One region of the Pseudoduganella rhizocola genome, then DNA from elsewhere that is predicted to be linked to it. Evidence: predicted binding sites of a transcription regulator. Region 1 holds the regulator's gene; each other region holds the start of a gene.

Evidence for each region. The regulator FNR, encoded in region 1, switches genes on or off when oxygen is low (the NO sensors DNR and NnrR bind a similar motif). The targets are predictions, from matches to a motif close to TTGATNNNNATCAA.
Region 2: the regulator FNR is predicted to act here: its motif matches at 8,381-8,394, upstream of ACJRPG_RS03780 (universal stress protein).
Region 3: the regulator FNR is predicted to act here: its motif matches at 8,713-8,726, upstream of ACJRPG_RS24685 (glycine-rich domain-containing protein).

Annotation. Positions count from the first base shown of each region.
Region 1 is NZ_JBJQIK030000004.1:388,506-398,984, forward strand. It holds gene ACJRPG_RS12140 (response regulator) at 1-595, opposite strand, end outside; gene ACJRPG_RS12145 (alpha/beta fold hydrolase) at 701-1,456, opposite strand; gene ACJRPG_RS12150 (MarR family winged helix-turn-helix transcriptional regulator) at 1,583-2,020, opposite strand; gene ACJRPG_RS12155 (EAL domain-containing protein) at 2,067-2,843, opposite strand; gene fnr (fumarate/nitrate reduction transcriptional regulator Fnr) at 2,940-3,695, shown strand; gene ACJRPG_RS12165 (FixH family protein) at 3,692-4,195, opposite strand; gene ccoG (cytochrome c oxidase accessory protein CcoG) at 4,205-5,566, opposite strand; gene ccoP (cytochrome-c oxidase, cbb3-type subunit III) at 5,572-6,498, opposite strand; gene ACJRPG_RS12180 (cbb3-type cytochrome oxidase subunit 3) at 6,491-6,655, opposite strand; gene ccoO (cytochrome-c oxidase, cbb3-type subunit II) at 6,657-7,271, opposite strand; gene ccoN (cytochrome-c oxidase, cbb3-type subunit I) at 7,285-8,700, opposite strand; gene ccoS (cbb3-type cytochrome oxidase assembly protein CcoS) at 8,778-8,933, opposite strand; gene ACJRPG_RS12200 (heavy metal translocating P-type ATPase) at 8,938-10,479, opposite strand, start outside.
Region 2 is NZ_JBJQIK030000002.1:38,017-48,495, forward strand. It holds gene ACJRPG_RS03730 (PepSY-associated TM helix domain-containing protein) at 1-232, shown strand, start outside; gene ACJRPG_RS03735 (DUF2271 domain-containing protein) at 253-768, shown strand; gene ACJRPG_RS03740 (DUF4198 domain-containing protein) at 779-1,606, shown strand; gene ACJRPG_RS03745 (FAD:protein FMN transferase) at 1,615-2,634, shown strand; gene ACJRPG_RS03750 (sulfite reductase subunit alpha) at 2,631-3,983, shown strand; gene ACJRPG_RS03755 (DUF2325 domain-containing protein) at 4,006-5,250, opposite strand; gene ACJRPG_RS03760 (hypothetical protein) at 5,270-5,602, opposite strand; gene hemP (hemin uptake protein HemP) at 5,676-5,879, opposite strand; gene ACJRPG_RS03770 (Crp/Fnr family transcriptional regulator) at 6,020-6,817, opposite strand; gene ACJRPG_RS03775 (response regulator) at 7,069-7,713, opposite strand; gene ACJRPG_RS03780 (universal stress protein) at 7,831-8,298, opposite strand; gene ACJRPG_RS03785 (protein phosphatase CheZ) at 8,650-9,474, shown strand; gene ACJRPG_RS03790 (chemotaxis protein CheA) at 9,474-10,479, shown strand, end outside.
Region 3 is NZ_JBJQIK030000022.1:948-11,426, forward strand. It holds gene sbcB (exodeoxyribonuclease I) at 1-505, opposite strand, end outside; gene ACJRPG_RS24640 (DUF5610 domain-containing protein) at 541-1,092, shown strand; gene ACJRPG_RS24645 (GGDEF domain-containing protein) at 1,089-2,066, opposite strand; gene ACJRPG_RS24650 (helical backbone metal receptor) at 2,149-2,928, shown strand; gene ACJRPG_RS24655 (HPF/RaiA family ribosome-associated protein) at 2,947-3,306, opposite strand; gene ACJRPG_RS24660 (DUF1345 domain-containing protein) at 3,388-4,047, opposite strand; gene ACJRPG_RS24665 (MFS transporter) at 4,058-5,302, opposite strand; gene ACJRPG_RS24670 (CDP-6-deoxy-delta-3,4-glucoseen reductase) at 5,351-6,376, opposite strand; gene ACJRPG_RS24675 (SDR family oxidoreductase) at 6,388-7,281, shown strand; gene ACJRPG_RS24680 (hypothetical protein) at 7,384-7,623, shown strand; gene ACJRPG_RS24685 (glycine-rich domain-containing protein) at 7,697-8,611, opposite strand; gene ACJRPG_RS24690 (glycine-rich domain-containing protein) at 8,842-9,396, opposite strand; gene ACJRPG_RS24695 (CHASE domain-containing protein) at 9,487-10,479, opposite strand, start outside.

The DNA.
Region 1 (10,479 bases):
AGTGGCCGGTGCGGCCCACCTTGGCCGTGCGCAGGTTGCCCAGCACATTGTCCTTGTAGAGCCGCATCACGCCGAGCAGCACACACAGCACTTCGCCCCGGTCGTCCAGCACGGGCGCCGCCATCTGCACAATCGGCTGCTTATGCGCACGCCCAAGAACAGGCTCGGTGATCAGGGGCTTTTTCGTCTGCATCACACGCATGAAGTAGGCGCGGTCCGATGCATTCACCCCCTGGCGGCCCGGCGTCTCCGGCAGGTCGGCAATCACCACGCCTTTTGCATTGAGCACCAGCACATCGTCGAACAGGGCGAGCACGGCACGGTCGCGGTAATAGGCGCGCAGCGCGGCGGGATCATCGGCGATCTCGCGCGGCTGCTGCCTGGCGGAGAATGAAATGATGCCAAGCAACATGGACAGCTTGTCGTCCAGTTCCTCGGCCGTGCGCTTGACCAGGGCGCCCTGCTGCGCAAACAGAACCTTGGTGAAATCCTCCTGCATGCGCTGCGCCAGCAGTGCAGTGACAAGCGCGATCATCACTATCGATGTCAGGCTGGTCGCAAGGGCGACTTTCACTTTGATCCCAGGCGGCTTCATGGTTTCCTTTGATGGGAGTGCCGGGAAATTCTCCTATCAATGGCCGGGATTGGCAATTGAATACCGCATGGAAAAACGGCAGGGCCATAGCCCCGCCGTTCCGTATCAGCGCTGTGCCGCGGCGATGATCACATCAGCCACCTGGCGCGGCTGGGAGAGCATAGGCACATGGCTCGCTTGCAGCGTGGTGGTGGTGGCTTTCAGCTTTGCTGCGAAATCGCGCTGCAGGCCGGGGTCGATCATGCGGTCCTTGGCGGCCACGATGTAATAGTTCGGTTTCGACTTCCACGATGCAATGGACACCGGCTCGCCGAAGGCTTTCGAATGGATCGGGCCCTGGGTGGCATAGATCAGGCGGGCCTGGGCCGGGCTGACGTCCTGTGCGAAGTTTTCCGCGACCGATTTCTCAGGCAGGGTCAGGAAACCGGCGGCGTCGGCCTGCAGGGTCGGTACGCCGGGTGGCGTCGGGTAGTTCTTGCCGAGATCGGCGGCAGTCTGGCCTTCGGACGGCGCAAAAGCGGCCACATAGACCAGGGCCTTGACCTTGTCGCTGGTGCCGGCCTGCGTAATCACGCTGCCGCCCCAGGAGTGGCCCACCAGCACTACCTTGCCGGTCTGCGCATCGATCACGCGCTGGGCGGCGGCCACGTCGTCGGCCAGGGAAGTGAGGGGATTCTGTACGGCGACGACTTTCAGGCCCTTGGCATGCAGCAGGGGAATCACTTTCTCCCAGCTGGAACCGTCGGCAAAGGCGCCGTGGACGAGGACAACGGTGGTGTCGTTGGCGGCAGCCTGAGCAGGCAGGGCGGCGCCGGCGAACAGGGTCGAGGCGATGAGGGCGGAAGAGGCGAATTTCAGCATGATGAACTCCTTGTGTAGTGTGGGTCGTGGTGTCGTTTGAATTAGTTAGCGCGCTAAGTGTTATAAATATAGCGCGCAAATAATTAGTGCGCAAGTTAATTTTGAAAAAATTTTTGCGAAGGGTTGTCAGCGCGCGTCGAGATTCGCGCTGAGCTTGCCGAGGCCGGCCATCATGCCGTCCACGTCGGCATTGGTAATGCTGCAACTTTCGGCGATGGCGGCGGCGATCTTCACGCCTTCCGCGCGCAGCTCCTGGCCTGCTTTGGTGAGGGTCAGCACGCGGTTGCGTTCGTCGCGCGGGTCACGGTTGCGCACCAGGTAGCCTTCCGCCTCCAGGCGTTTCACCAGGGGCGTGATGGAACCCGAATCCTGCTGCAGGCGTTCGGCAATGTCCTTGATGCCCAGCCCTTCCTGTTCCCACAGCACCACCATCACCAGGTATTGCGGATAGGTGAGGTTCAGCGCGCTGAGCAGCGGCTTGTACAGCTGCGTCATCTTCAGCGATGTGGAATACAGTTTGAAGCAGAGATGCTGGTCGAGCGAAGGCGGTTGTGGTTTCGGCATGGCGATAGCCTAACAAATTTCGCGACAGGCAGCCAAATCGGCTTGCTTAGCCGTAGGCGGCGTCGGGAATCGTCGACAGGGCGCGGAAAGCCGGTTTGCCGAACAGGTAGCCCTGCATCAGGCTGATGCCTGCGGCGCGCAGGAAATCGCGCTCGGCAGCAGTTTCGATGCCTTCCGCCAGCACGCGGATGCCCAGCTCGCGGCTGATGGCCATCACGCCGTGCACGATGGCCTGCTTCGGCTTATTGCTGTCGATATCGCGCACCAGGGCCATGTCCAGCTTCAGCACATCGGGCTGGTATTCGGCCAGCAGGTTGAGCCCCGCGTAGCCTGCGCCGAAATCATCGATCGCGGTGCGGAAGCCGAAGCGGTGGTATTCGCGGAAAATATTCACGAGGTGGGCGCGGTCGGCCACCTCCTCGCCTTCCGTCACCTCGAAAATGATGTTCTCCAGCGGGAATCCGAACTCGCGCGCGGCCTCGAACGTGCCCTGGATGCAGGCGGCCGGCTGGTAGACCGCGTTCGGCAGGAAATTGATCGACAGGCTTTCCCGCATCCCCAGTTCGGCCGCGCCCTTGATCGCTTCGCGCCGGCAAGCCTGGTCGAACTGATAGCGGTTGCGGTCATCCACCTGCGACAGCACCGACCATGCCGATTCGCCATCGCGGCCGCGCACCAGCGCTTCATAGGCGTAGATGGAACGCGTGTCGCAATCCACGATAGGCTGATAGGCAAATGCAAACTTGAACGGCAGCGGTTCAGCCGTGCGGCATTTGCCGCAGCTGCGATGCTCGGCGGGCACCTCGGGCTGAATCGGGATCATTTTGTGTCTTTTTGGAAAATGAAGTCACAGTGTAACGTTTTGCAATGTTGCGCGCGCGGTTTGTTCAATCGTGCGCTTTGCCGGTACACTGGAGCCATGAACGAGCTCCCATCCCTTACCCTGCCCGGCGCCACCATCGAGATTCTGAAGGCGCGCTGCTCCACCTGCAGCATGCACCAGCTTTGTCTGCCGATGGGGCTGGACATGGGCGATATCGATAAGCTGGACCGCATCATCGGCCGCCGCCGCAAGATCGAAAAAGGCAGCTCCTTGTTCCGTGTGGGAGATCCTTTCGGCAGCCTGTACGCGATCCGTCTCGGCCATTTCAAGACCTACCAGATCAATGCCAACGGCGAGGAACAGGTGACCGGCTTCCAGATGGGAGGCGAGCTGCTGGGCATGGACGCGATCAGCACCGACCGCCACTATTGCAGTGCCGAGGCGCTGGAAGACAGCGAAGTGTGCGAGATTCCCTTCTCCAGCCTGGAGCAGCTGCTGGTCGATATGCCCACCCTGCTGCGCCACTTCCACCGCATGATGAGCCAGGAGATCACGCGCGAGCAGAGCGTAATGCTGCTGCTGGGGAATATGCAGGCCACGCAGCGTTTCGCGGCCTTCCTGGTCAACCTCGCCTCGCGCTATGAAGCGCGCGGCTATTCCAGCACGGCCTTCCAGCTGCGCATGTCGCGCGAGGACATCGGCAATTACCTCGGCCTGACCATCGAGAGCATCAGCCGGCTGCTGAACAAGTTCAAGAAGCTGGGCCTGATCGCGGTGAACAACCGCGAACTTCAGGTGCTGGACCTGCCGCGCCTCAAGGCCATTACCGCCGGCACCGAAGTCTGCGCTTAACGCGCGTCCGCTGCCAGCACCAGCTCGCGCTGCGCGGGCCAGTGCCAGTTGCCCTCCAGCCGCCAGCTGCGCTGGCCGCCTTCCGCCAGCACCACCCAGCGGCTGCGTTCCAGCAGCGGCAGCGGTGCGATGAAGTTTCCTTCCGCATCCGGCCGCACGGTGAGCCGCACGTCGCGCGCGGGCTGGGTGGCGTGCGCCAGGTGCAGTTCCACGTCCCCGGGCGGCAGCGCCGTACGGGTTCTGATACGGCCCGCCAGCGCGCCTTGCGCCGCGTTATAGCGCAGTTCCAGCGACAGGCCGAGGGCCGAAGCCACGCGGTCGCGGCGCAAGTCCTGGTTGATGGCCTTGCCGCGCTTGTAATAGTCGCCGACCACCAGCGCATCCTGCTGCGCGAAAGCGATATAGCTGGTGTAGGCGCAGGCCGCGAGCACGATGGCCGGCCCGGCCATCAGCAGCCAGGGCCAGCGATGGGTATACCAGGGGGCGGACGGCTTGTTCATCTCTTCTCCTTAGCGCGGCACAATGAAGACCGCCTCTTCGCGTACGGAAATCGACGGGTCGTCGAGCGCCTGCAGCGACACTTCAATCTTGTTCGAGCCTTTCTTCGCCGCGCCGTAGGCGGTGCGCAGGCGCACGGGCACGGCGCGCGTCTCGGTCGGGCCAACCGTCACTTCCAGGTCCGACACCACCACCAGCGTCGGCAGCCCGCTTACGCTGATGCGGTAGCTGTGCTGCCGTTCAGTGGTGTTCATGATCTGCAGCCGGTAAACATTCTCGATATCGCCATCCTCCACTTCACGGCCCATGGAGCCGCGGTCGCGGATCACGTCCATCTTGAGTGGCGTGCGCAGCCACAGCGAGGCCAGGAAGGCCAGCGCCACGGCGCACAGCAGGCCGCTATATGCCAGCACGCGCGGACGCATGGCGCGGCGCCGGATCTGCTCAACGCTCAGGCCCTCGGCCATGGCGCGGTCGGTGCTGTAGCGGATCAGGCCGCGCGGCTGCGCAATCTTGTCCATCACGCTGTTGCAGGCATCCACGCAGGCGGCGCAGCCTATGCATTCATACTGCAGTCCCTTGCGGATATCGATGCCGGTCGGGCAGACCTGCACGCACATCGAGCAGTCGATGCAGCCGCCTGCCGAACGCGGGCTGCGCGGCTCGCCGCGTTTCGCATCGTAGGTGATGATCAGCGAATCGCGGTCGAACATCGAACTCTGGAAGCGCGCATACGGGCACATGTACTTGCACACCTGTTCGCGCAGCCAGCCCGCGTTGCCGTAGGTGGCGAAGCTGTAGAACAGCACCCAGAACCATTCCCAGGGGCCGAAGGTCAGCGTGCGCACCTCGTTCGCCAGCACATCGATGGGCGTGAAGTAGCCGACGAAGGTGAAGCCGGTCCACAGCGCCACGGCGCCCCACGCCAGGTGCTTGCCGCCCTTGCGTGCGAACTTCTTCAACGATGGCGGCTGCCTGTCCAGCGCGATGCGTGCACTGCGGCGGCCTTCGAACTGGCGTTCTATCCACAGGAAGATTTCGGTGTACACGGTCTGCGGACAGGTAAAGCCGCACCACACCCTTCCCGCGATTGCCGTGACGAGGAACAGCAGCCAGGCGCACATCACCAGCAGCACCGCGAGATAGATGAAGTCCTGCGGCCACAGCACCAGGCCGAAGATATAGAACTTGCGCGCCGCAAGGTCGAACAGCAAGGCCTGCCGTCCGTTCCAGTTCAGCCAGGGCAGGCCGTAGAAGGCCAGCTGCGTGAGCCAGACGAACACCCAGCGCAGGCTGGCATAGCGCCCCTTGATCTCGCGCGGATAGATCTCCTCGCGTGCTGCATACATCTTGATGACTTGCGGCGAATTCATGATGCTTATTTCTTTGCTACTTCCACAGGATTGGACAGGCCCCACACATAGGCGGCCAGCACGTGCACCTTGTCTTCACCGAGGAAGTCGGCGAAGGCGGGCATGGTGCCGTTGCGGCCCTTGCGGATGGTCTCCATCACCGTTTCGGCGCTGCCGCCGTACAGCCAGATCTTGTCCGCCAGGTTCGGTGCGCCCAGCGCCTGGTTGCCGGTGCCGGCAGCGGTATGGCAGGCCATGCAGGCGGAGAACTTGGCCTTGCCGAACACGGTCTTGATCGGGTCCGAGGTGCTGCCGGACAGGCTCAGGACGTAGTGCGCCACGTTCTCGATGTCCTTGTCCGAACCTAGCGCCGCGCCCATCGGCGGCATCACGCCGCTGCGGCCGTGCATGATGGTGGTCTTGATCACGTCCGGTGCGCCGCCGTACAGCCAGTCCTTGTCGGTCAGGTTGGGGAAGCCCTTGTTGCCGCGTGCGTCCGAGCCATGGCATTGCGCGCAATAGGTGAGGAACAGGCGTTCGCCGATGGCATGGGCCTGCGGATCGGCGGCCACCGCCTTCAGATCCTGCGAGCGGTATTTCGCGAACAGGGGGCCGTAGTCGGTATCGGCTTTCGCCAGTTCTTCCTTGTACTGGCCGGTGGAAGCCCAGCCCAGCTTGCCGGCATAGGTGCCGAGGCCGGGGTAGAGCACCAGGTAGGCCAGGCCGAACACGATGGTGATGTAGAACAGCCACATCCACCAGCGCGGCATGGGTGTATTCAGCTCGGTCAGGTCTTCGTCCCAGATATGGCCGGTGGTGCCGACCGGCCCTTTGTGGTCGGCCGACACCTTGTGCACGGACTGGGTATACAGCAGCACGCCGCAGCCGATCACGCCCAGCAGCGTGAGCACGATGATGAAGCCGTTCCAGAATTCATTGGTGAAGTCAGACATGGCGTTCCTCCTCGTCGGCGAACGGCAGGTTCGCGGCCTGCGCAAAGCCCTCCTGGTTCGGTTTCGCCCATGCCCATGCCCAGATGCCAACGAAGGTGATGAACGAGATCACCGTCATTACGCTGCTGGCGCTGTCAAACACATTCTCGATTGCCATGTCAGTTCCTCGTTTTGATCAAAGTGCCCAGGCCTTGCAGGTAGGCCACGAGCGCGTCTTCTTCCGTCTTGTCCGCCAGCTCCCTGGGCGCGTTGGCGACTTCTTCTTCGCTGTACGGCGTGCCGAGGCGCTGCAGTGCGCGCATCTTCGGCACGATCTCGGCGGGCGCCAGCTTGGTTTTCGCCAGCCATGGATAGTTCGGCATATTCGATTCCGGCACCACGTCGCGCGGGTTCTGCAGGTGTACGCGGTGCCACTCGTCGCTGTAGCGGCCGCCTACGCGCGCCAGGTCGGGACCGGTGCGCTTGGAGCCCCACTGGAAGGGCCGGTCGTACACGAATTCACCCGCCACCGAGTAGTGGCCGTAACGCTCGGTCTCGGCGCGGAAGGGGCGGATCATCTGCGAGTGGCAGTTGTAGCAGCCCTCGCGCACATAGATATCGCGCCCTGCGAGGCGCAGCGGGGTGTAGGGCTTGAGGCCCGCCACCGGTTCCGTGGTGGACTTCTGGAAGAACAGCGGAATGATCTCCACCGCACCGCCCACCGACACCACCAGCGTTACCAGCGCAATCAGCAGCCAGGGGTTCTTCTCGATCCATTCATGTGAAAATTTCATTTGCCTTGCTCCTTCATGCCGCTTTCAGTTCAGGGATGCGGGCGGTCACGGTTTCGCGGCCGCGCAGCGTCATCCAGGTGTTGTAGCCCATCACGCACATGCCGGCGAGGTAGAGCGCGCCGCCCGCGAGGCGGACCACGTAGTAGGGATAGGTGGCCTTCACGCTTTCAACGAAGGTGTAGGTGAGCGTGCCGTCCGGGTTCACTGCGCGCCACATCAGGCCCTGCATCACGCCGGCGATCCACATCGCGGCGATATACAGCACCACGCCGATGGTCGCTACCCAGAAGTGCAGATCCACCAGCTTCGTGCTGTACATCTGGGTGCGGCCTGCGAGGCGCGGCAGCAGGTAGTAGATGGAACCCATGGTGATGAAGCCCACCCAGCCCAGTGCGCCGCCGTGAACGTGGGCGATGCCCCAGTCGGTGTAGTGCGACAGCGCGTTGACGGTCTTGATCGACATCATCGGGCCTTCGAAGGTGGCCATGCCGTAGAAGGACAGGGACACGATCATGAACTTCAGGATAGGATCGGTGCGCAGCTTGTGCCATGCGCCGGACAGGGTCATGATGCCGTTGATCATGCCGCCCCACGACGGCGCCAGCAGGATCAGGGAGAACACCATGCCCAGCGACTGCGTCCAGTCAGGCAGCGCCGTGTAGTGCAGGTGGTGCGGGCCGGCCCACATATAGGTGAAGATCAGCGCCCAGAAGTGGACGATGGACAGGCGGTAGGAATACACCGGGCGTTCGGCCTGTTTCGGGATGAAGTAGTACACCATGCCCAGGTAGCCCGCGGTGAGGATGAAGCCCACGGCGTTATGACCGTACCACCACTGGATCATGGCGTCCTGCACGCCGCTGTACATCGAATAGGACTTGGTCAGCGAAGCCGGCATGCTCATGCCGTTCACCACGTGCAGCAGCGTCACGGCGAGGATATAGCCGCCGAAGAACCAGTTGGCCACGTAGATATGCTTGACCTTGCGCTTGATGATGGTGCCGAAGAAGACGATGGCGTAAGCAATCCACACCACGGCGATCAGGATCGTGATCGGCCATTCCAGCTCCGCGTATTCCTTGCCGCGCGTGAGGCCCATGGGCAGCGTGATCACGGCGGACAGGATCACCGCCTGCCAGCCCCAGAAGGTGAAGGCGGCCAGCTTGTCCGAGAACAGCCGCACCTGGCAGGTGCGCTGCACCACATAGTAGGAAGTGGCGAAAAGGCCGCTGATGCCGAAGGCGAAGATCACCGCATTGGTATGCAGCGGGCGCAGGCGGCCGTAGGTAAGCCACGGTATGTCCAGGTTGAGCGAAGGCCAGGTAAGCTGCGCGGCGATGATCACGCCCACCAGCATGCCGATAATGCCCCACACTACCGTAGCGATCGCAAACTGCTTCACGATCTTGTAGTTGTAGTTCGATTCCACTTGAAGTTCTCCCGAGAACACTTTGATGATGTATGTCAAAGGTTACCGAGGCCCACTTCAAAAAACTTTGACCTGGATCAAAATTCCCCGGATCGGTCGTCGTCCTGCAGCACGCGTAGCGCGGGACCAACGAGATCGTCGAACTGGCCGCCGTCGGAAGCGTTGAAAAATATCCATATCGCGCCGAATACCAGCAGCACGCTGAGGGGTATCAATAAATACAAGGCTTCCATGATGCTACTTTCTGCGCAGGCGCAGCGCGTTGAGAACGACGAAGGCGGAACTGGCTGCCATGCCAACGCCCGATAGCCAGGGATTGAGCCAGCCCATTGCCGCCGCCGGAATGGCAAGCGCGTTATAGGCCATGGCCCAGCCCAGGTTCTGGCGGATGATGCGCATGGTGCGTGCGGCGGCGCGCGATGTTTCGGCGACGGCGCCGAGTTGTCCATTCAGCAGCACGGTGTCGGCGCTGACCTGGGCGAGCGCGGAGCCGCTGCCCATGGCAAAGGAGACATCGGCGGCGCTCAGCACCGCGGCATCGTTGATGCCATCGCCGACCATGGCCACCACCGCGCCCTGCTTCTGCAGCTCCTGCACCAGTTCCAGCTTTTCCGACGGCAGGCAGCCGCCTTCGGCCCGCCCGATCTTCAGCTCACGCGCCACGCGCTGCACCAGCTCCTGCCTGTCGCCGCTGAGGAGGATGGTGTGCTTGCCCAGGCTTGCAAAATAATCCAGCGTGGCGGCGGCATCCTCGCGCACCGTGTCGCTCAGCATGAAGCAGGCCAGCCAGCGCCCCTGCGTGCCGAGATAGACGGTGGACATGCCGGCGTCCGGCGCGCTGCGACAGGGCGGCATGCAGCCCGCGATGCCGGCCACGTGGGATGCGTTGCCAATGCGGTAGCGCCAGCCTTCAATTTCCGCCTCCAGCCCCTGGCCGGGTGTTTCGCGCAATTCGCGCACGGCAGCCGAGGGGCCGCTGATGCGCGCCGCATAGCTGCCGATGGCTTGCGCGATCGGATGCGCACTACCCGATTCCAGCGCGGCAGCTACGCGCAGGCATTGCTCACGCCGCGCATCGCCGAAGAACTCCACCTGCTGCACGGACAGCTGGCCGGTAGTCAGCGTGCCGGTCTTGTCGAAAACGATATGGGTGGCGCGGTGCAGCGTTTCCAGCACATGCGGCTTGACGATCAATACACCTTTGCCGAGCAGGCGGTCGGTGGTGGCGGCGAGCGCGGAGGGCGTAGCCAGCGACAGCGCGCAGGGGCAGGACACCACCAGCACCGCAATGGCCACCGGCCACGCGCGCGCCGGGTCGTGCCAGCTCCAGCAGGCGAAACTGGCCAGCGCGAAGAGCAGCAATGCGGCCACGAACCATGAGGCCGTGCGGTCCGCCCACTGCGCAATGGCAGGTTTGCTGCCGCCCGCGCGCTCCACCAGCCTTAACAGCCCCGAAAGCGTGCTTTCGCTGGCGTTCTTCGTTACGCGCACGCGCAGCACACTGCTTGCGTTGACCGCGCCGCCGGGCACCGCATCGCCGATCGACTTCGCCTGCGGCAGGCTCTCGCCGGTGAGCAGGGAAAGGTCCAGCGAGGAATGGCCTTCCACAATGATGCCATCCGCCGCCAGCGTTTCGCCGGGTTTCACCATGATGATGTCACCCACTTTCAGCGCCGCTGCAGGAACGGTTTGCGGTTCGCCCGCTTCGGGCCAGCCGGTGAGCAGGGTAGCCGATGCGGGCAATGCGTGCTGCAGGCGGTCCAGCGCGGTCGCCGCCTT
Region 2 (10,479 bases), on a different contig from region 1:
CGAGAATACGGACCGCGGCTGGATCTCCTGGCTGAACGACGTCCACAAGGGCCGCAATACCGGCGCGGCCTGGAACTGGTTCATCGATATTTTCGCCGCGGCCTGCCTCGTGTTCTGCATCACCGGCCTGCTGATCCTGAAGTTCCACGCCGCTAACCGTCCCTTCACCTGGCCCATGGTTGGCCTGGGCGTGCTGATTCCCTTTGTCATTGCTCTGCTGTTTATTCACTAATCCTCAACCACAGGCACACCATGAAACCACGCTACACCGTCGCGCTCAGCCTTCCCCTGCTCAGCACTACCGCGATGGCGGCCGACCTGGCCCTCAAAGTCGATATCCCGCAACTGAACGTCGCCGAATACCACCGCCCGTATATCGCGGCGTGGGTGGAAAACGGCGAGCAGAAGGTCGTCGCCAACCTGGCCGTGCTGTACGACACCAAGAAGCGCGACAACGCGGGCACCAAGTGGCTGAAGGACATGCGCCAGTGGTGGCGCAAGGCGGGCCGCGACATGACGATGCCGGTAGACGGCGTGAGCGGCGCCACCCGCGCGCCGGGCGAACACACGCTGACCTTCCCCGGCGCGAAGGATGCGCTGGCCAAGCTGCCGGCCGGCCAGTACACGCTGCTGGTGGAAGCCTCGCGCGAGGCGGGCGGCCGCGAAGTGGTGAAAGTGCCGTTCGCGTGGCCGCCGAAATCGGCGCAGGAAGTGCCGGTGAAGGGCAAGGAAGAACTGGGCAACGTCGTCGTTCAACTGAAACCGTAAGGAGCCGCGCATGAAACTGACCAAGACCCTCATCGCGCTGGCACTGGCCGGCGCCGCCTTCGGCGCGCAGGCGCACAAGCCGTGGCTGCTGCCGTCGTCCACCATGGTGGAGAGCAAGGAGCCATGGGTGACTTTCGATGCCGCCATTTCGGAAGACCTGTTCGACATCGACCACCAGCCGCTGAAGCTGGATGCCTTGACCGCGATCGGTCCGGACGGTTCCGCCGTGCCGCTGCAGAACGCCCAGACCGGCCGCCTGCGCAGCACCTTCGATATCAGGATGGACAAGCCGGGCACCTACAAGGTGCAGCTGGTGCAGGAAAGCGTGATGGCCAGCTGGAAGGCGAACGGCGAAGTGAAGCGCTTCCGCGGCACCGAAGAGAAGTTCGCCACTGACGTTCCCGCCAACGCGGAGGAGCTGAAAGTGACGCGCACCAGCAGCCGCCTGGAATCCTTCGTCAGCGCCAACAAGACCGACGACGCCGTGTTCAAGCCGACCGGCAAGGGCCTGGAGCTGGTGCCGGTGACGCACCCGAACGATATGCGTGCCGGCGAGCAGGCCACCTGGCGCTTCCTGCTGGACGGCAAACCGGCCGCGAACCAGGCCTTCAGCCTGATTCCGGGCGGCGTGCGCTATCGCGGCACGCTGGGCGAAATCCGCCATGCTACCGATACGAAAGGCGAAATCACCTTCACCATTCCGGCCGCCGGCATGTACCTGGTGAGTTCCAGCTGGCCCGCAGTGGCACGTCCCGCGCAGCCGGCGCCTGGCCAGGCGCCGCAGATGCCGCCGCGCCGCGTGACGTACGCGGCCACGGTTGAAGTGCTGCCGCAGTAAAGGTAACGATGCCGCCAGCCGCCACGCGCCGGGTACTGCTGCCGCTGCAGATCTCGCAAGACCCGCCGCCTGCCGGCGGCGTGCTGCGCGAATTCCGCGGCGAGAGCATGGGCACCAGCTGGTCCGTACGGCTGGTGGCGGGCGGATCCAGCGCGGATTTCCAGGCCGGCCTGCAAGCGGAGCTTGACCGTGTGGTGGCGCAGATGAGCCATTGGGAGGCAGGTTCCGACCTGGGCCGCTTCAACCGCGCGCCTGCCGGTACCTGGCAGGTGCTTCCAGAAGAATTCTTCAAGGTGCTGTCCTTCGCCGCCGCGGTGGCGAACGTGACGGGCCGCGCCTGCGATCCCACGGCGGGCGTGCTGGTGAACCTGTGGGGCTTCGGTCCGGGCGGGCGTTTCGGCCAGCCGGATTTCGTGCCGCCCTCGCGCCAGGAAGCGCAGTCGCTGGCGGCCCAGCATGCGCGCACCAGCCTCGAACTGGATCCGCCGCGCCGCCGCGCTTTCCAGCCCGGCGGCATGCAGCTCGACCTCTCCGCCGTGGCCAAAGGCTATGGCGTGGATTGCCTCGCGCGCTACCTCGAAGGGCAGGGCGTGCGCGACTACCTGGTGGAAGTAGGCGGCGAACTGCGCGGCGCCGGCGTCAAGCAGGACGGCCTGCCATGGTGGGTAGCGCTGGAGCAGGTGGAGGGCTCCGGCGCAGAGGAAATCGTCGCCGCATTGCATGGCCTGGCGGTTGCCACCTCGGGCGACTATCGGCGCTACTTCACGCACGAAGGGCGGCGCGTCGCCCACACGATCGATCCGCGCAATGGCATGCCGGTGGCTAACGGCGTCGCATCGGTAACAGTGATCCACGAAGAATGCATGGCAGCCGATGCCTGGTCTACCGCGCTCACTGTACTGGGTGTGCGCGAAGGCCTGCTGCTGGCTGAACGCAAGGGCCTTGCCGCGCACTTCGTGGTGCGCGAAGGCGAAGGCCTGCGCGAGTATATGAGCAGCCGCTTCCGCGGCATGCTGGAACAAGAATGATCCTGACCAACGATACAACGCGGCTGGCGCTGACGGCCGCCTGCTTTGCAGGCTACGGCCTGGTGTGCCTGCTGCCTTACCTGCGCCAACGGCGCAAACGCGCTGCCGCGCGTGCCGAAGCGGAGCGGGGCGGCTGGCTGGTGGCCTACGCCAGCCAGACCGGCAATGCCGAAGAACTCGCGCAGCAGACTGCGGCCGCGCTGCGCCTTGCCGGCATCGCCGTGCGCACCATCGAATTATCCGCTGTCGATGCCGCGGCCCTGCTGGGCGCTGAACGCGCACTGTTCATCGTGAGCACCTATGGCGAAGGCGATGCGCCCGATGCGGGAGCCGGTTTCGCCAGCCGGCTGATGACGCGCGAACTGGCGCTGCCGAACCTGCACTACGCCGTGCTGGCGCTGGGCGACAGCAGCTACAGCCACTTCTGCGGCTTCGGCCGTGCGCTGGACGGCTGGCTGGCGGCACAGGGCGCGCAGCCGCTGTTCGGGCGCATCGAGGTGGACCGCAGCAGCGCCGTATCGATCAGCCACTGGCGCCAGCAGCTGAGCCACCTGGCCGGCACCAGCGATGCGCCGGACTGGGGCGCCCCGGCCTTCGCCGGCTGGCGCCTGGCCGCGCGCCGCATCGTCAATCCGGGCAGCGCCGGTGCGCCGCTCGCGCACCTGGAACTGGAACCGGCCGACGCCGCGCTGCCGGACTGGCAGTCCGGCGACCTGGCGCAGCTTGCGCCGCCGTCGGATCCCGAACATGCGCGCGACTATTCCATCGCTTCCATTCCGGCCGATGGCCGCGTGCACCTGCTGGTGCGCCTGCACACGCATGCGGACGGCTCGCACGGCGCGGCATCCGGCTGGCTGCACCAGGCCGCGCTGGGCACCATTGTGCCGCTGCGCCTGCGCCAGCACCGCCGTTTCCGCCTCGAAGAGAATGCGGCCCGTCCGCTGGTCCTGATCGGCAATGGCAGCGGCATGGCGGGCCTGCGCGGCCACCTGAAGGCGCGCGTGCGCGCAGGCCTGGGCCGCAACTGGCTGCTGTTCGGCGAACGCAATGCCGCGCACGACGCTCACTACGGCGATGAGCTGCAGTCCTGGCGCAATGCCGGCCTGCTGGAACGCAGCGATTTTGCCTGGTCGCGCGACGCAGGCGCAACGGCGCGCTATGTGCAGGACCTGCTGCCGCTGAACGCGGCACCCCTGCGCGCATGGCTTGCCGATGGCGCGGCCATCTACGTCTGCGGCAGCCTGGATGGCATGGCGGCAGGAGTGGATGCGGCGCTGCGTGAAGTGCTGGGTGATGCTGCGCTGAATGCGCTGGCGGAAGAGGGGCGCTACCGGCGCGACGTGTACTGAAACACGCCGCGGCCCTTGCGGCTCAGGGCGCCAGTTCTTCCAGCCCGCGTTGCAGGCTGGAGATGCTGGGGTTTTCCACGAACACGCAGCGTTTGCCGGTGCGCTTGCAGAAGTCCTTCACGCGCCAATAGGCGCTGTGGCTTATACAGCCGGTCTGGCAGATCACGAGATCGGCCGCCGCCAAGCTGGATTCCAGCTTGCCCACATTGTCTTCCAGCCCGCCGTCGTGGTGCGCAAACTGGGCGCCGCTGCGTTCCACCAGCATGCGGTAGCTGGCCACGCTGCCGTTGCGCCCGCCCACACAGAGCACGCTGCGTTCGGCCAGCTGCGGCAGCAGCGGTGCGCCTTCCGGCGGTAGTTCTTCGTCCAGGGCGGCCAGTGCCGAAGCGCGCGCAATATGCGCCGGGTCGCCGCCGCCGTGCGCCGCCTGCGCCGTAACGCGTGCCGCTTCCCCGGCAGCCGCGCGGGCCGCATGCGCCTCCGCCAGCTCGCGTTTGAGCTCCTGCATCTGCTGGCGCGCCTGCTGCTCGCGTTCCGCGCTCAGTGCCGCCTGCTGCTGCAGCCGTTGGCGGTTCGCCAGACCCGGTATCGAGTTGCGCAGCTGTTCCAGTTCCTGGCGCAGCGAATCGATCATGCTGTCGCGCCCGACCAGCTGGGCGCGCAGCTGCATGGCCTGCGTGGCATGGCGCTCCTGTTCCGCCGTGCGTTCCAGCTGCATGGCCGCGCTGCGCTGCTGCAGGCGCGCCAGTTCCTGCTCCAGCTGCGCCTTTTCTTCGACCACCGCATTGAAATGTTTGATGTCGGCCCGTGCACAGGCGCCCGCCTGGTGCTGGATCATGTGCAGGTCGCGGCACATTTTCTCTTCCAGCTGCGGCGTGCAGCGGGCATGCGTGAGGCCGGCCCAGAAGGCGCCGGACACGTCGCCGCCGGCGACAGCGGCACGCCACAGCGCCTCCAGCTGCTCCGTGCTGCGGGCAGCGCGGAAGCGCAGCAGCACGGTGGCGTAGCGGCGCTCCAGCTCCTTCTGCACCGCTTCCGACAGCCGGTTGCGGGCGCCGCATTCGCTGACCACGCCCACATGGACTTCATAGTCGTCGGCCACCACGGTGCCGCCGGTTACCTTGCCCACCAGCTTGCGCAGGCTGGCCAGCGGCAGGCCCACACCGATCAGGGGGCAGTGGCAGGTATGGCCCAGTTCCCAGATGCGGCGGCGGCGCGAAGTGCCGCCATCGCCCGCATTCGCGGGCGTGTCGTGTCGATCGCACATGATGGATAGCCCCGGGGCTTTACGCGGCCTGCGGGGCAGGGCGGTTGCGGGTCATGATGCGGCTCAAAAAGCCGCTATCGTCCTTCGGCGGCGGCAGCGAACGCTCCACCACGGCGGCCCACTGTTCGGACAGTTGCTGGCAGGTGGCGCTCAGCACCGGCGCCAGATCGGGCAGGCTGGCCAGGGCCTTCAGGTGGCGCTCGATGACCGAGGCCAGCTTGACGCAGGCGCCACGGTCGGCGCTGGCGGTGTAGTGCGACATCAGGTGCAGGACGGCGCTCAGCATCAGCTCGGGCTGGTGGCCGTGCTGGACAGGGGCGGCAAAAATCGGATCGGTGTGCTCGATAGCCATAGGGACTCTCCTGGGGAGTGGTCGCTGGCTACCGCGGGGAAGCGGATGGCTGGCTTGGGGAATGAAACGGGGATCAGGCGGTCAGGATCAGCTTGTTCAGCTGGGTGATGCGCAGGCGGTAGATACGGCCGCCGTGCTCGATTTCGACTTCCCGCTGGTCCTGCATGAGGCTGGCGGTGGTGAAACGGCGCACGGGCGCGGCAGCCGCTGGAGCGGCCGGGCTGGCCGGTGTCGCCAGCGCCGCGGCAGCGGGGGTCGGAGCGGTCGTGGTGGTCATAAGGTATTCCTCTAAATAAGAATCATTCGCATTTGAATTATTGGGCAGGCGTGCCGGAAACGCAAGCGATTTCTGCGCAGACGAGAAAATAAAAAAGGCCCGCCGAAGCGGGCCAAGCTGGGTAAAGCCGGGGTAAATCTTTACACTGCCGCCACCAGCTGCACGGGAGCGGCCAGGGCTTCGGCTTCCTTGCGCGGCAGGGCCGCGGCCCCTTTGCCGCGCGAGCGCGAGGGCGGCAGGCGGCGCAGGGTCTTCAGCGCCTCCGGGTCCTTGATGCCGATGGTGCGCTGGTCCACGGTGATCAGGCCGATCTCGTTGAAGGCCGACAGGGTGCGGCTCACCGTTTCCAGCGTGAGGCCGAGATAGCTGCCGATTTCGTGGCGCGTCATGCGCAGGTTGAACAGCTTGCTCGAATAACCCATTTGCGCGAAGCGGTCCGCCAGCGAGATCAGGAAGCGCGCCACGCGCGCCTCGGCGCTGAGGGCGCCCAGCATGCCGATCATGGCCTGCTCGCGCACCAGCTCGCGGCTCATCACGCCGTACATCATGTTTTCCAGCTCCAGGTGCACGCGGCCCAGCGCCGTCAGCTTCTTGAAGGGCAGCAGGATCAGGTCGCAATCGGACAGGGCCACCGCCTCGGAAGCGTAGTGGCGGGTGTGGATGCCGTCCACGCCCAGCATGTCGCCCTTCATCGGGAAGCTCAGCACCTGCTCGTTGCCGAATTCGTCGATCAGCACCGTTTTCAGGAAGCCCGAATTGACGATGTACAGGGTGTCGAAGGCCTGGCCGATGGTGTGGATGCGCTGGCCTGTTTTGAATTGCACGTGCTGGAACAGCAGCTCGTCGGTGTGGATATTGCAGGCGGGAATGCGAAGCAGGTCGCAGACTTCTTTCAGGTTGGACCAGAGCCGGCCTTGGCGCTGGCGGCCGGCCTCCATCACGGTCGAAGGGCTGACGGCACGCAGGTCGCTGGTATGCATGGGGGGCATGCTGTTCTCCTGTTCAGGTCATCCGGTTTGGGTTTCTTATGCCGATGCCGCCGGTATATCGATCTAGCCTGGAGGCAACGTGCTTGGGATGGTTTCAGTATGCCAACTAGGGGGTAGGAATGATATCGGTATGCGCTGAATATGCCCGTAGGAGCCCGCGGGCATTTGTAGGAATAGTCCGACGCAAAGCTCCTTGCGGGCTAAGTTTTGAACGGCGATAGCAGCTTGTGCGCGACTGCGTATTGAACCATTTCAGAGAGCGAGCTCATGCCCATTTTCTGCATGATGCGCGTCTTGTGCGTGCTCACCGTTTTCACGCTCAGGTGCAGGCCGTTGGCGATTTCGGTGATGGTCTTGCCCGACACCAGCAGCGAGAACACTTCGAACTCGCGGTCCGACAGCTGCTTGTGCAGCAGGCTCTCGTTGGGCGTCATGATGTTGAGGGCCAGTTGTTCGGCCACCTCGGTGCTGATGTAAGGGCGTCCGGACGCCACTTTGCGGATCGCGCCCACCAGCTGGGTGCCGGCCGATTCCTTGGTGAGATAGCCCTGGGCTCCGGCGCGTATGGCGCGCACGGCGTATTGTTCTTCCTCGTGCATGGTGAGGATGAGCACGGCCAGCTTGGGCGCTTCGCCGCGGATCTGGCGGATCAGGTCCACCCCGCTGCGGCCGGGCATCGAGAGGTCGAGCAGCAGCAGGTCGAAGCCGCCCTGGCGCACATGGCGCAAGACTTCGAAGCCATCGGTCGCTTCGCCGACGATGTCGATGTCCTGCGCACCGTCGAGAATGCGCTTGAGCCCTTCGCGCATGATCGTATGGTCATCGGCAATAACAATTCTTATCATTCTTATGGGCCCGGTGATCAGTAACTGTGGATTACATTATTGCACCAACTATTATTCAAAAGATAGCTGGGTGATGCCTGTTTTGCGGCACAGCACCGAGGAAAATCGTTTACCTGTCTAATCAGGCAGCGGTTCTTTAAGCAAGCGGTGCACCAGAACGGGAATCCGGGTATGCGACAGTACCTTATTGGTTACGCTGCCCAGCAGCAGCTGGCCGAAACCGCTGCGCCCGTGCGAGCCGATGAAAATGAGGTCGCAGCCATGGCTTTGCGCCACTTCCACAATTTTCGTGGCGGCGCTTTCCGAGAAGGCCGTCATCGCCTCGCAGCGCACGCCCTTCTTCGCGCAGGAATCGACGATGGACTGGGTATGCTCGGCCCCGGCGCGCGCCATCGCGGCGCGGTATTCCTCCTCGCTGGGGTAGCTGGGCGGAATGATCTCCACATAAATGGGGTACTGGTATTCCGGCGCAACGAACAGGGCCAGCACTTCGGCGCCCATCTGCTGGGCGAAAGCCACGCCGGCGCAGGCCGTCATACGGGATACGGCGGAACCATCGGTGGTAACGAGGATCTTACGGTACATGACAGCCTCCTTTAAGTCTAAAAGAGTCAGGTGCCCGCTTTCATTGTAGCCGCATTTGCAAGCCTTGCCAGCTTGGAAAGACTTGATATCGATCAATAAACACCCGCAGCAGGCGCAAAGGGGCTGCGAAATGTGGATTTGTCTATAACACCGGGGGCACTCAAATACAACACTCCCTGTCACTTTTGGGCACGGGCTGGCACTTTGCATTCCCTTTGGCGTTGCGGCGATTGAACAAGGGGGCTGGCCCCTGCTACACTCGCGGAAGTGCGTTAATATTGCCCAGCGTCATCGCAAGCGCGGCTGGGGCAAGGACGGCAGCAATTTTTTGATTATGGAGAAGCAGGGATTATGACCGACGCCGCAGATGATTTCGACGCATTATTCGAGGAAGTGTCCGCGCAGCGCGCCAGCGCCCCGGCTCCGGCCCCGGCCCCCGCTCCGGCAGCCGCCGCAGCAGAAGATGATCTGGAAAGCCTGTTCGACGAAATCTCGTCCGCACGTCCGGCCGATGCCGTCGCCGCTCCGGCCGCCGCCGCCGCCGCGCCTGCGCCTGCAGCCGCCGACGGCGAGCCGCACGACGGCAGCATGTTCGAACGCCTGGGCGGCATCGTGCGCCTGCTGCACGACTCCCTGCGCGAACTGGGCTACGACAAGGCCCTGACCGAAGCGTCGACCCAGATTGTGGACGCGCAGGACCGCCTCGAATATGTGGCCTCGCTGACTGAGCAGGCCGCCAACAAGGTGCTGAACACCCTGGACGACGGCATGCCGGCCCAGGATGTGCTGTCCAAGAAATCCAAGGAAATGGAAGACCGCTGGGCGGCCCTGTTCGAGGGCAAGCTGAGTATTGAAGAGTTCAAGGTCCTGGCAGGCGACTCGCGCGCCTTCGCCCAGGCCGTCTCCGAAGCCACCGAGGCGGAAAAAGCGCGCCTGCTGGAAATCATGATGGCGCAGGACTTCCAGGACATTACCGGCCAGCTGATCAAGAAAGTGGTGGTGATCACGAAGACGGTGGAAAACGAACTGGCCCAGCTGCTGCGCGACAACGCGCCGGCTGATGTGCGCGAGAAGATTGCGCAGAAAGAGGTGTCGCTGATGTCTGGTCCTTCGACGCCGAATGTTGCACTGAACCAGGATAGTGTTGACGATCTTCTTGCCGATCTGGGGTTCTGATGGACGATATGCTCAAGGAGTTCGTCGTTGAGGCGATGGACCTGGCAGTCAACGTCGAGGAGCACCTGCTGCGCCTCGAACGCGACCCAGACAACAAAGAAACGCTGAATGCGGTGTTCCGCTCCTTCCACACGATCAAGGGCGGGGCGGGCTTCATGAACCTGGGGGCGCTGGTGACAGCCTGCCACCTGACTGAAAACCTGTTCGACGCGCTGCGCACCGGCGCCGCGCCGGTCACGCCGCTCTCCATCGAGGCGGCGCTGCAGGCTTCGGGCTTCGTGGCCGACCAGCTGGCGGAACTGAATAACGGCGCCGCGCCGGAAAGCCTGCCGGCCATGCCCAAGGATCTGGAAGCGATCCTGAAGGATGCCATCGAAGGCAAGGCCACCAGCGCCAAGCCGGCGGCGAAACCGGCGGCCGCCCCGGCGCCTGCCGCTGCGGCGCCCGCCGCCGCTGCGCCGGCTGCTGCCGCCGCGCCATCGGGCGAAGGGCTGGACTGGGAAGGCATGTACGAGGCGGTGATGCCGCCGGGTAGCTACACCCGTCCAGCTGCCAGCGAAGCGCCCGCTGCTGCTGAAGCGGCCCCCGCCGCGCCTGCCGCCGAGGCTGGCGGCCGGAAATGGGATGGCGTGGAACGCCGCGAGGAACGCGCGCCGACCACCGCTCCGGCCAAGGAAGAATCGATCCGTATCGACGCGGTCAAGCTGGACGCGCTGCTGGAAGTGGCCGGCGAATCGGTGCAGGCCGCCAACCAGGCCGCCGTGCTGCTGGAACGCCTGCAGCAGTTCAAGTTCGAAGGCCAGGCCGCCACGCTGATGTCGGCCCTGACCGAAACGCTGGAACGCGCCTCGCGCTATTCCACCGAACTGCAGCGCGCCACGCTGGCGACCCGCATGCAGCCGGTGGGCCGCCTGTTCCAGAAGTTCCCGCGCCTGGTGCGCGAACTGGCGAAAGACCTGGGCAAGGAAGTCGAGCTGACCATCGAAGGCGCGGAAACCGAAGTGG
Region 3 (10,479 bases), on a different contig from region 1:
CATTCGCCGCCGATAAGTGCTCAAGTTTGAAGCTTGGCTTGCCGTTATCGTTGGTAGGCCACACGATTCCCTCCGGACGGAGCGCGTAGGTCATCCTTACCACGTCAAGCAGATCCCAGCGTCCGCACTGGTTCTGCCATTCGCGTGCGTACGGGTCGATAAGGTTGCGCCAGAAGAGGAAACGCGTCACTTCGTCGTCGAAGCGGATCGTGTTGTAACCGACGCCTATCGTGCCCGGCTGTGAAAAGGCCTGCTCGATGATGGCAGCGAACTTGTGCTCAGGAACGCCCTGCGCCAGGCACTGTTGAGGCGTAATACCCGTAATCAGGCAGGCAACGGGATCCGGCAGGAAGTCGTTGGCAGGCTGGCAGAACACCATGACCGGCTCGCCGATCTCGTTCAGTTCCGCATCGGTGCGGATCGCGGCGAACTGGGCTGGACGGTCGCGGCGCGGTACGGCGCCGAAGGTTTCGTAGTCGTGCCAGAGGAAGGTGTGGTTACTCATGTGTGTGCAGTGGCGTTTCCATAAGGAGAATTATCGTGGCAAATCCTGTTTCCCTCAATGCAAAAAGTACGCTGGCGGGCAACGTCAGTACCGATGCGGCAGTTTCTCCGGCCACCCGCGCCAAGATGCAGCTGAATGCGTCGATCATGCAGACGACGGCATCCATCTCCATCGGTTCCCAGAACGACCCGCAGGCGCTGCTCTATAAATCGGCCATTACCAGCATCAACGAGGCGCTGAAGGCGGAGCTGGGCGAGAACGCGCTGCAGACCGTGTCGGCCCAGGATAATTCGCCCGAAGCCACCGCCGGCCGCATCGTGTCGCTGGCCACCGGCTTCTTCGATGCCTTCAAGAAGCAGAATCCCGGCATGGAGGAAGACGAGGCGCTGGGCAAGTTCATGGATACCATCAAGGGCGGTATCGAAAAAGGCTTCAAGGAGGCGCGCGACATCCTGCAAGGCCTGAAGGTGCTGGATGGCGATATCGCCGCCAATATCGACAAGACCTATGAGCTGGTGATGAAGGGACTGGAGGACTTCACCGCCTCCTTCAGCAAGCCTGCCGGGCAGCCGGAAGGAGGCGCTTAAGCCTGGCCATCGAGCGCGACCCGGTCGCGCCCGCCTTCCTTGGCGCGGTAGAGCGCCGCATCCGCCGCCGCAATCAGCGCCCGTTCGTCCTGGCCGGGCCGCAGGCAGGCCACGCCGAAGGATGCCGTCATATGCGGCAGCGGCAGCCGCATATCCTCGAACACCACGGCCTGCCGCATGCGCTCGCACAGGCGCTGGGCCACGCCGGAAGCCACCGTCTCCGCCGTCTCCGGCAGCAGCACCATCATTTCCTCACCGCCGTAGCGCACCGCGAAATCGCTGGGACGCAGCGCACCGCTCAGCACATGGGCGGCCATGCGCAGCGCCTGGTCGCCTTGCACGTGGCCGTGCGTGTCGTTGAAGCGCTTGAAGTGGTCGATGTCGATCATGATCAGCGAGAAGGGCCGCTGCGATTCATGCGCCGCCGTCACCAGGCTGGGCAGCACATCGTTCAGCCAGGCGCGGTTCTGCAGTCCGGTGAGCCCGTCCACCATGGACAGCTGACGGTAGAACTCGCCCAGTTTCTGGCGCCGCCGCAACTGCGCATTGGCGGCGCGGATGCGGAAGGACAGCAGGCGCAGCAGGTTGCGCGCCACGCCATTGCTTTCATCGATCAGGCGCCACACCAGGTCCGCCTCCACCAGCAGCACTTCGCTTTCCACCAGCGCCGTCACGGTCTGCAGGCCGGCCTGGTCGTCCAGCACCGACTGTTCGCCCACGCTTTCGCCCGGCAGCACCTTGCTCACCGAACCGTCGCTCAGGCCGGTGCGCGTGTCGCTCGTGACGGACAGCGCGCCGCGCAATACGATATGGAGGCGGGCACGCTGGGCATCCGAGACCGTTTCGCCAGCCGCGGCATGCATGACCGGGCAGGCCGCCAGCAGCGCGGCGACCTTGGCCTCCTCTGCATCGCGGAAGAGATCGATATCCGCAGTGCGGTAAGGGGAGGCAGCGAAAGTGCTAAGAAGTTTCACGTTATCAAGTCCAGACGCACCGGGCAATGCCGGTACGCAACATCATAGCGCACTCACTGCTGAGTGTGGTTCAATGGCGGCCATGACCTTCATCGATTCTCTCGGCCAACAACACCCGGCGGCGCCGGACGCGCGCATCGTCTCCCTCGTACCGTCGATTACCGAACTGCTGTGCGAGCTGGGCCTTGCCCCACAGCTGGTGGGGCGCACCGGTTTCTGCATTCATCCGGAAGAAGTGGTGCGCACCATTCCCAAGGTGGGCGGCACCAAGGACGTGAACATCGAAAAAATCCGCAAGCTTGCGCCTACTCACCTCGTGGTCAATATCGACGAGAATGAAAAGCCGACGGTGGACAAGCTGGCGGCGTTCGTGCCCAATATCGTGGTCACGCATCCGCTGGCGCCGCAGGACAATATTGCGCTGGCCCAGCTCATGGGCGGCATTTTCTGCGCCCAGGCGCGGGCCGATGCCTGGTGTGCGGAATTCGAGGCCGAACTGGCGGCCCTGCGCGCGGCGCCTAAAGGCAGGCCGCAGCGCGTGCTCTACTGCATCTGGCAGGATCCGTGGATGTCCATCTCGCGCGACACCTATATCGCCCGCATGCTGGCGGAAATTGGCTGGTCGGTTCCGCAACTGGGCGATGCGCGTTATCCCCGATTCGAATGGAACGAAGCGCTGCTGTCGCAGCTTGACCAGGTGCTGCTGTCCTCAGAGCCTTACCGCTTCACGGAAGCGCACGCGGACGCGCTGGAACGGCAGCTGGGCAAGCCGGTGCAGCTGGTGGATGGGGAAATGATGTCCTGGTATGGCAGCCGCGCGCTGCAGGGGATACGCTACCTGCGCGGACTGGCGGCCGCGTGAGCCGCCAGCAGCAAGGCCTTATTCTTCCGCTTCGATAAAGTCGGCTGCACGCGCGTTGCGTTTATCCTTATCGTTCAGGCGGCCGATGGCGCTGTCGATGGCGCGTTTGAGCTTGTCCGCCGCGCCATTGATGGCCTGGTGCAGCGTGGCCGAATGGTCGGTCACGGCAATCGGCTGGTAGCCATTGAGGCGCGCTTCCATCATGCAGCGGTTGGCGCCGTCCGCACCTTTCTGTGCAAGGTCATTGCTGACGTGGACATCCACGCGGTTGATGTGTTCGCCGAAACGGTCCAGTGCGGTGGTCACGACCTGATTGACGTGCTCATCGAGACCGGCATGCTGTTCAATAGTCTTATCGGTGTTCACATGGATTTGCATAGGTGTCTCCTGTTTGTTCATCAAGTCCGGTTCATCTTACGCTATTTACGGGGATGCTGCCCGTTAGCTACAGCACATTTCTCAGCTGTTGATCAGGCCCGCCGCAATGTTCACCGACATGCCGAGGATGATCAGGTTGAAGAAGAAGCTGAGTACCGACTGGGCCAGCACCAGCTTGCGCAGCGCGGAAGAGCATACCGTCACGTCCGACGTTTGCGCCGCTACCGAGATGGTGAAGGAGAAGTAGAGAAAGTCCCAGTAGTCAGGATGCGATTCGCGGTCAGGGAAGCGCAGCGGCCGGTGGTGCGCGGCGGCGTTGTAGTAGAGGTGCGCATAGTGGAAGCAGAACAGCATGCCGAGCAGCAGCCACGAGCCCACCAGCGTGGTGGACACAAAGAGGTAGTGCAGGCCGCGCTGCGCCGCCGGCATGGCCTTGATCACGGCCAGTTCACTGCCGATGGCAGCCAGGCTGGCACAGGCGGCGAGGCACAGCACTATCAGGATCACGGCCCAGTTCTCGTCCTGCTGGGCAGCGATGGCGCGGATGCGCTGGTGGTCTGCGCGCGCCATGGTCCAGATCATGGTGACGAGGTAGATCCACACTGCCGCATCCCAGGCGGTCAGCAGGCGGTTGAGCTGCGACCAGCCCGGAGGCAGCAGTGCCGCCGTGACTACGCCGGTGGCGATGGCGGCCAGCAGGTGAGGCCGGTTGCGCAGCGATCGATGGATGAGGACGCCCATGCGTCCTATCTTACGCCTGCTGAGCAGTTTTTTCCTGTTCCTGGTGCGGGAAACGGTCCATGCGCGACAGCACCGGGAACAGCTTGATCCACAGGCCCGTGACAAACAGCGTGGCCACGCCGCCGAAGATGACGGCGCGCGTGAGGCCGAACCAGCCCGCGGTCACGCCGGACTCGAATTCACCCAGTTCGTTGGATGCGCCGATGAACACCGAGTTCACGGCGCTCACGCGGCCGCGAATCGCGTCCGGCGTCTCGTACTGCACCAGCAGGTGGCGCACGTAGACCGAGATCATGTCGCCCGCGCCCATCAGCAGCAGGGCGACCAGCGCAACGATGAAGGTGCTGGTGGCGCCCAGCACAATGGTGCCCAGCCCGAACACGGCCACGCCGCCGAACATCCACAGGCCCACGCGGCGCGTGATCGGCATGAAGGCCAGCGCAATCGAGCACAGGGCCGCGCCGGTGCCCGGCGCGGTGCGCAGCAGGCCAAGGCCGGTGGGGCCGACATGCAGCACATCATGCGCCAGCGCGGGCAGCAGCGCCGTGGCGCCGCCGAACAGCACGGCGAACAGGTCGAGCGAAATGGCGCCCAGCACAATGGGGCGCGAGAACACGAAGCGCAGGCCTTCCAGCACGCTGTGCCAGGTGGCCGGTTCGCGCTTGGCCGACTGCGCAGGCGCCTTCGTCATCGACATCAGCACCACGGAAACCAGCAGCAGCACCGAGGCTACCGTGTACACGGCGGTGGGGCCGTAGATGTAGAGCAGGCCGCCCAGCGTGGGGCCGAGGATCACGGCCACATGGAAAGCGGAGCTGCTGAGGGCCACGGCCTTGCTGAAGTCCTCCTGCGGCACCAGGTTGACCAGGATGGCCTGCGTGGCAGGCCCCATGAAGGCGCGCGCACTGCCGAACAGCACCAGCACCGCGAACACCGGCCACACCACGGTCAGGCCGGCCGCCGTGAAGGCGAGCAGCATCAGGCCGACCACCAGCTGCATGCCGAGGCACATGGTGATGATGTATTTGCGGTTGAACTGGTCCGCCACGTGGCCGGCGGGAAGAATCAGCAGCAGGAAAGGCGCGAACTGCGCCAGGCCGATCATGCCGAGGTAGAACAGGTTATGCGTGCTCGCATACACCTGCCAGCCGATGGCGACGTTCTGCATCTGCACGGCCAGCGTGCCGAAAATGCGGGCGGTCAGGTAGAAGGAGAAGTTACGGTGACGAAGAACGCTGAATCCGTTGGATGACATAGATGTGGGGCGCTGCGCGCGCCCCACGGCGGCGCAGCGTGGAGCAGGTCAGGGTTGGGCCAGGTCGGCTTCGGTGGTAAAGGCGTCGGCATAGAATTCGTCTTCGGGCAGCTTGCATTGCTGGACGAATTCGCGCCTGGCGGATTCCACCACGATCGGTGCGCCGCAGGCGTAGACCTGGTAGCCGGACATGTCCGGCAGGTCTTCCACCACCGCACGGTGCACATAGCCGGTGCGGCCGTTCCAGCTGTCTTCCGCTTGCGCGTCCGACACCACGGGCACGTAGCGGAAGTTAGGCATCTCTTCGGCCCACTGGCGGCACAGCGCATCCATATACAGGTCCTGCGGGCGGCGGCCGCCCCAGTACAGCACCATCTGCCGCTTCGAGTCGCTGGCCTTCATCTGTTCCACAATGGCCTTGATCGGCGCGAAGCCGGTGCCGGAGGCCAGCAGCACCATCGGCTTGTCCGAATCCTCGCGCACGAAGAAGGTGCCCAGCGGGCCTTCGAAGCGCAGGATGTCGCGTTCCTTCATGGCGCCGAACACCTGGTCGGTGAACAGGCCGCCCGGCATATGGCGGATATGCAGCGTGACCGGACCGGCGCCCGGCGCGCTGGCCATGCTGTAGCTGCGGCGCTTGCCGTCGCGCAGCAGGAATTCAATGTACTGCCCGGCGCGGTATTCCAGCGTTTCGTTGGCCGGCAGCTGCAGCGAGATCACCATTACGTCCGGCGCCATCTTTTCCATCGTCGATACGCGCGAAGGCATTTTCTTGACCGGGAAGTCGCCGCTGCCCGCCACCTCGCGTGCCTGCAGCACCAGGTCGGATTGCGGCACCGCGCAGCAGAACAGGGACATGCCCGCCGCTTCTTCTTCCTCGGTCAGCGCGCGGCGCTGGTGCGGGCGGTGGGTGATGGAACCGGAAACCACTTTGCCTTTGCAGGAACTGCAGGCGCCGTTCTTGCAGCCGTATGGCAGGCCAATGCCTGCACGCATGGCTGCCGAGAGAACGGTTTCGTCGTCGTCGCAGCTGAATTGATGGCCGCTGGGCTGAACGGTAATCTGGAACGTCATACAATCCTTGAATGAATAGCAAATACATACAGCAACTGGGCAGGCCTCGCCTGCTGATTATCGGCTGCGGCGACGTGGGCATGCGCCTGCTGCCGCTGCTGCGCGCGCGCTACCGCGTGTTCGCGCTCACCAGCCAGCAGGAACGTTGCGCGGCGCTGCGCGCGGCCGGCGCCGTTCCCATCGTGGCGGACCTGGACCAGCCGCATAGCCTGCGCCGGCTGGCCGGGCTGGCGCACACGGTGCTTTACCTGGCGCCACCGCCCGCCGAAGGCCTCAGCGACCCCCGTACCCGCAATGTGACCGCCATTTTACCCGACCGCGCCAATGTCGTTTATGTGAGCACCACCGGCGTTTATGGCGATGCGGGCGGCGCCTGGATCGATGAGTCGCGGCCCGTGGCGCCCCACAATGGCCGCGCGCTGCGGCGGGTGGAGGCTGAGCGCTCACTCCGGCGCTGGGCGCGGCGGACAGGCGGGCGCCTGTCCATCCTGCGGGTGCCGGGCATTTATGCTGACGGCCGCTTGCCCATCAAGCGCCTGGAGCAGGGCACTCCGGCCTTGCTGGCGGAGGATGACGTTTTTACCAACCATGTGCATGCCGACGACCTGGCCTCCATCGTGCTGCAGGCCATGCGGCGCGGGCGGCCGGGGCGGGTCTACCACGCCGTCGATGACAGCGAGATGAAGATGGGGGACTACTTCGATGCGGTGGCCGATGCGGAAGGGCTGCCACGGCCGCCGCGCCTGCCGCGCGCCGAACTGGCGAAGGTGGTCACGCCTGCCCTGCTGTCATTTATGTCGGAGTCGCGCCGGCTCAGCAATGCACGGCTCAAGGGCGAACTGGGTGTGCGCCTGCGCTATCCGACGGTCGTGGACTTTCTGAAAATGAGGCGAAAAATTACATAGCACAAAAAATAGGGTTAAAATCTATCAAATTCTCACAAAGGTTGCCGGACTGTCGGTTCAGAGCAACAGTAACTCCCTTGTCCAATTTGCAAGAGTTTGATCATGTCCCTGAAAGAGATTACGGCCTCGCCGAGCTATAACCCCAATCGCGTGCTGGACGCGATTATCGAAAAACTGCAGCTGAAGAACGACGCGGCCCTGTCGCGCGCGCTGGAAGTTGCGCCTCCTGTGATCAGCAAGATCCGCCACAACACGTTGCCGATCGGCGCGACGATCCTGATCCGCATGCATGAGATCAGCGATTTCAGCATCCGCGAACTGCGGGATCTGATGGCGCACTGAACCTGCGCCAGCATGAAAAAACGGCCGGGCCTGGAGGATCAGGCGCCGGCCGTTTTATTTGTGCTGCGCTGATTTACGCGGCGGCGAGGCGGGGACGGGCGGTGTAGAAGGCGTCGGCAGGCGCCGCCGTTTCAGCACTCACGCGGCCGGAGTACGCCGTTTCGGCGCTGACGCGGCCTGAATAGGCGGTCTGGTCGGCGACGCGGCCCGAGTAAGCGGCCTTCGCGCTGCCTCCATTGGCGTCCGCGCTCACGCGGCCCGAATACGCCACCTTGTCGGCGACGCGGCCGGAGTAGGCGGTTTTCGCGGCGTCCGCGCTCACACGGCCTGAGTAGGCTACCTGGTCAGCCACGCGGCCGGAATAGGCAGTCTTGGCGGCATCCGCGCTCACGCGGCCGGAGTAGGCGGTCTTGTCAGCGACACGGCCCGAATATGCCACCTTGTCTGCTACGCGGCCCGAATAGGCGGTTTTCGCGGCCTCCGCGCTCACACGGCCGGAGTAGGCGATGGCATCGGCAACACGGCCGGAGTAAGCCACTTCCGGGGCGCGGCCGGAATACGCGGTTGCGGCAACGCGGCCGGAGTAGGCGGTGTCCGCAGGCGCGCGCAGGTAGGCTTCGCCGAAGGTCGCTTCATACAGCTCCTTCATGCGGTCGCCCACACGCTGGTGCGCCTCTTCATCGTCTTCGCCGCGCAGGCCGATGTAAGGGAAGTGGTGCAGGAAATAGCCGAACACCTTCTCGCAATCCACCGCGTACTTCATGGTGTCAAGGATGTGGTAATGCCAGAAGATGTCCACGTCCATCAGCGGCGCGGTCTGTTCGTTCGGGAAGGTCTTCATCAGGTAGAGGAAGCGGCGGTATTCGAATTCCACGGCGTTGACCTTGTCCAGCGACCAGCCTTCGCCGGATTCTTCGTGCATCAGTTTTACTTTGATCGGTTCCAGGTCGAGGTCGGCAATTGCTTGAAAGCTTTCAGTCGAAATCATGAGTCATATCCCTTTGTGAGTAAGCAGAAATTAGCGGTAGACACCGTGCGTGGACCGGAGAGGTCGGGTGTCAGGGACGTTCGGAGCTGGGGAACGAAGCGTTGAGCTGGGTCAACGAAAACTCAGTATAAGCGCATTGTTGAGGATTACAAGCGGCTTTTAAGTCGCGCGCTATTTTCGCTGAACCCGCGTATTGCCGGGCTGGCATGCCAGCCCGGCAATGGGTATTGTCAGGCTGACTGCAGGCGCGGACGTTCGGTGAACAGGTTCGGCGCCTGTTGAGGCGGCGCGTCCGCAATGCGTGCCGAGTAGGCGGTGCCGGTAACACGGGCCGAGTAAGCCGTGGCCGTAACGCGTGCCGAGTAGGCGCTGCCGGCAACCCGCGCCGAATAGGCGGACAGCCCCTGCGCATAGGCTTCGCCAAAGGTATCTTCGTACAGTTCTTTCATGCGCTCGCCCACGCGTGCGTGCGCCGCCAGGTCATCCTCGCCGCGCAGGCCGATGTAGGGAAAGTGATGCAGGAAGTAGCCGAATACCGCCTCGCAATCGGCTGCATATTTCACGGTGTCGAGGATGTGGTAATGCCAGAAAGTGTCTACATCCTGCAACGGTGCGGCCGCTTCGTTAGGGAAGCGTTTCATGAGATAAAGGAAACGGCGGTACTCGAACTCGACAGCGTTCACCTGGTCCAGCGACCAGCCTTCGCCGGACTCCTGGTGCATCAGCTTGACCTTGACCGGCTCCAGGTCGAGGGCGGCAATAGCTTCGAAATCGCGCGTGTTCATGTTGGGGGTCCTTTCGGTGGGGGAGAGAAGTTATTTTTGCCCACCATCAAGGTTACGCTTTGATCTGCCTCAAGCTTCCTTCAGCAATTCCTACCGCGTTACGAATTCTCCTAATGCGAGGACGGGCGCCAGATGGGACACCGCCACGCTCACGGTGACGATGGTGCCGCCGCGCGGCATGCCCGCAATGGTGCACTGGCCGCCCAGCAAGCTCATGCGCTCTTCGATACCCACCAGTCCGAAAGAGCCGGTCTTGTTGCGGCTGCTGTCGTGCAGGCCGATGCCGTTGTCGGCAATCGACATGCGCAGCGTGCCCTGCATATGCGTGAGTTCCACCCGCACCAGGCTGGCGCGGGCATGCTGCTGGATATTGCTCAGCGACTCCTGCAGCACGCGGAAAAACGCCACGGCACAGCGGTCGTCGATGCCGGTATCGCCGCCGTGCTCCACCAGCTCGCAGGCAATGCCGGTACGCTGGCGGAACTGCGCGATCTGCCATTCCACGGCCGCGTGCAGGCCCAGGTCCAGCACCGTCGGGCGCAGGTCGTTGATGATGGTGCGCACGCTGCGTATCGTTTCATCGATCTGCTTCACGGTGGCCCGCGCGCGTTCGTGCAGGCGCGGATGGCGCAGGGCAGTGCGGTTCGCCAGGATATCCGCCTCGATGCGCAGAGCCAGCAGGTTCTGGCCCAGGTCATCGTGGATCTCGCGTGCGATGCGCTTGCGTTCCTCTTCCTTGATCTGCTCCGCGTGGGCAGCAAGACGGCGCAGGCGCTGGTGCGACAGCTGCAGCTTGACCTGGCTGTCACGCAGTTCACGTGTCATGGCGCGCGCCATCTTCACCGCGCGCTTGCGGGCCGAAGACAGGGCGTGGAACAGGGCATAGATCAGCATGGTTGCGGCAAATCCCATCAGGGCCGCGAACCAGGGCAGGTAGGCATCGAAGCGCGAATACAGCGCCTGCTTCGGTGCGCTGAAACGGGCCTGCCAGTTGCTGCCGTTGAAGTTCACGGGCAGCAGGATGTCGAAGTGGCCCGGACTCGGCGCGGCGCCTACATTGACGTCCTTCGTATCGTACAGCAG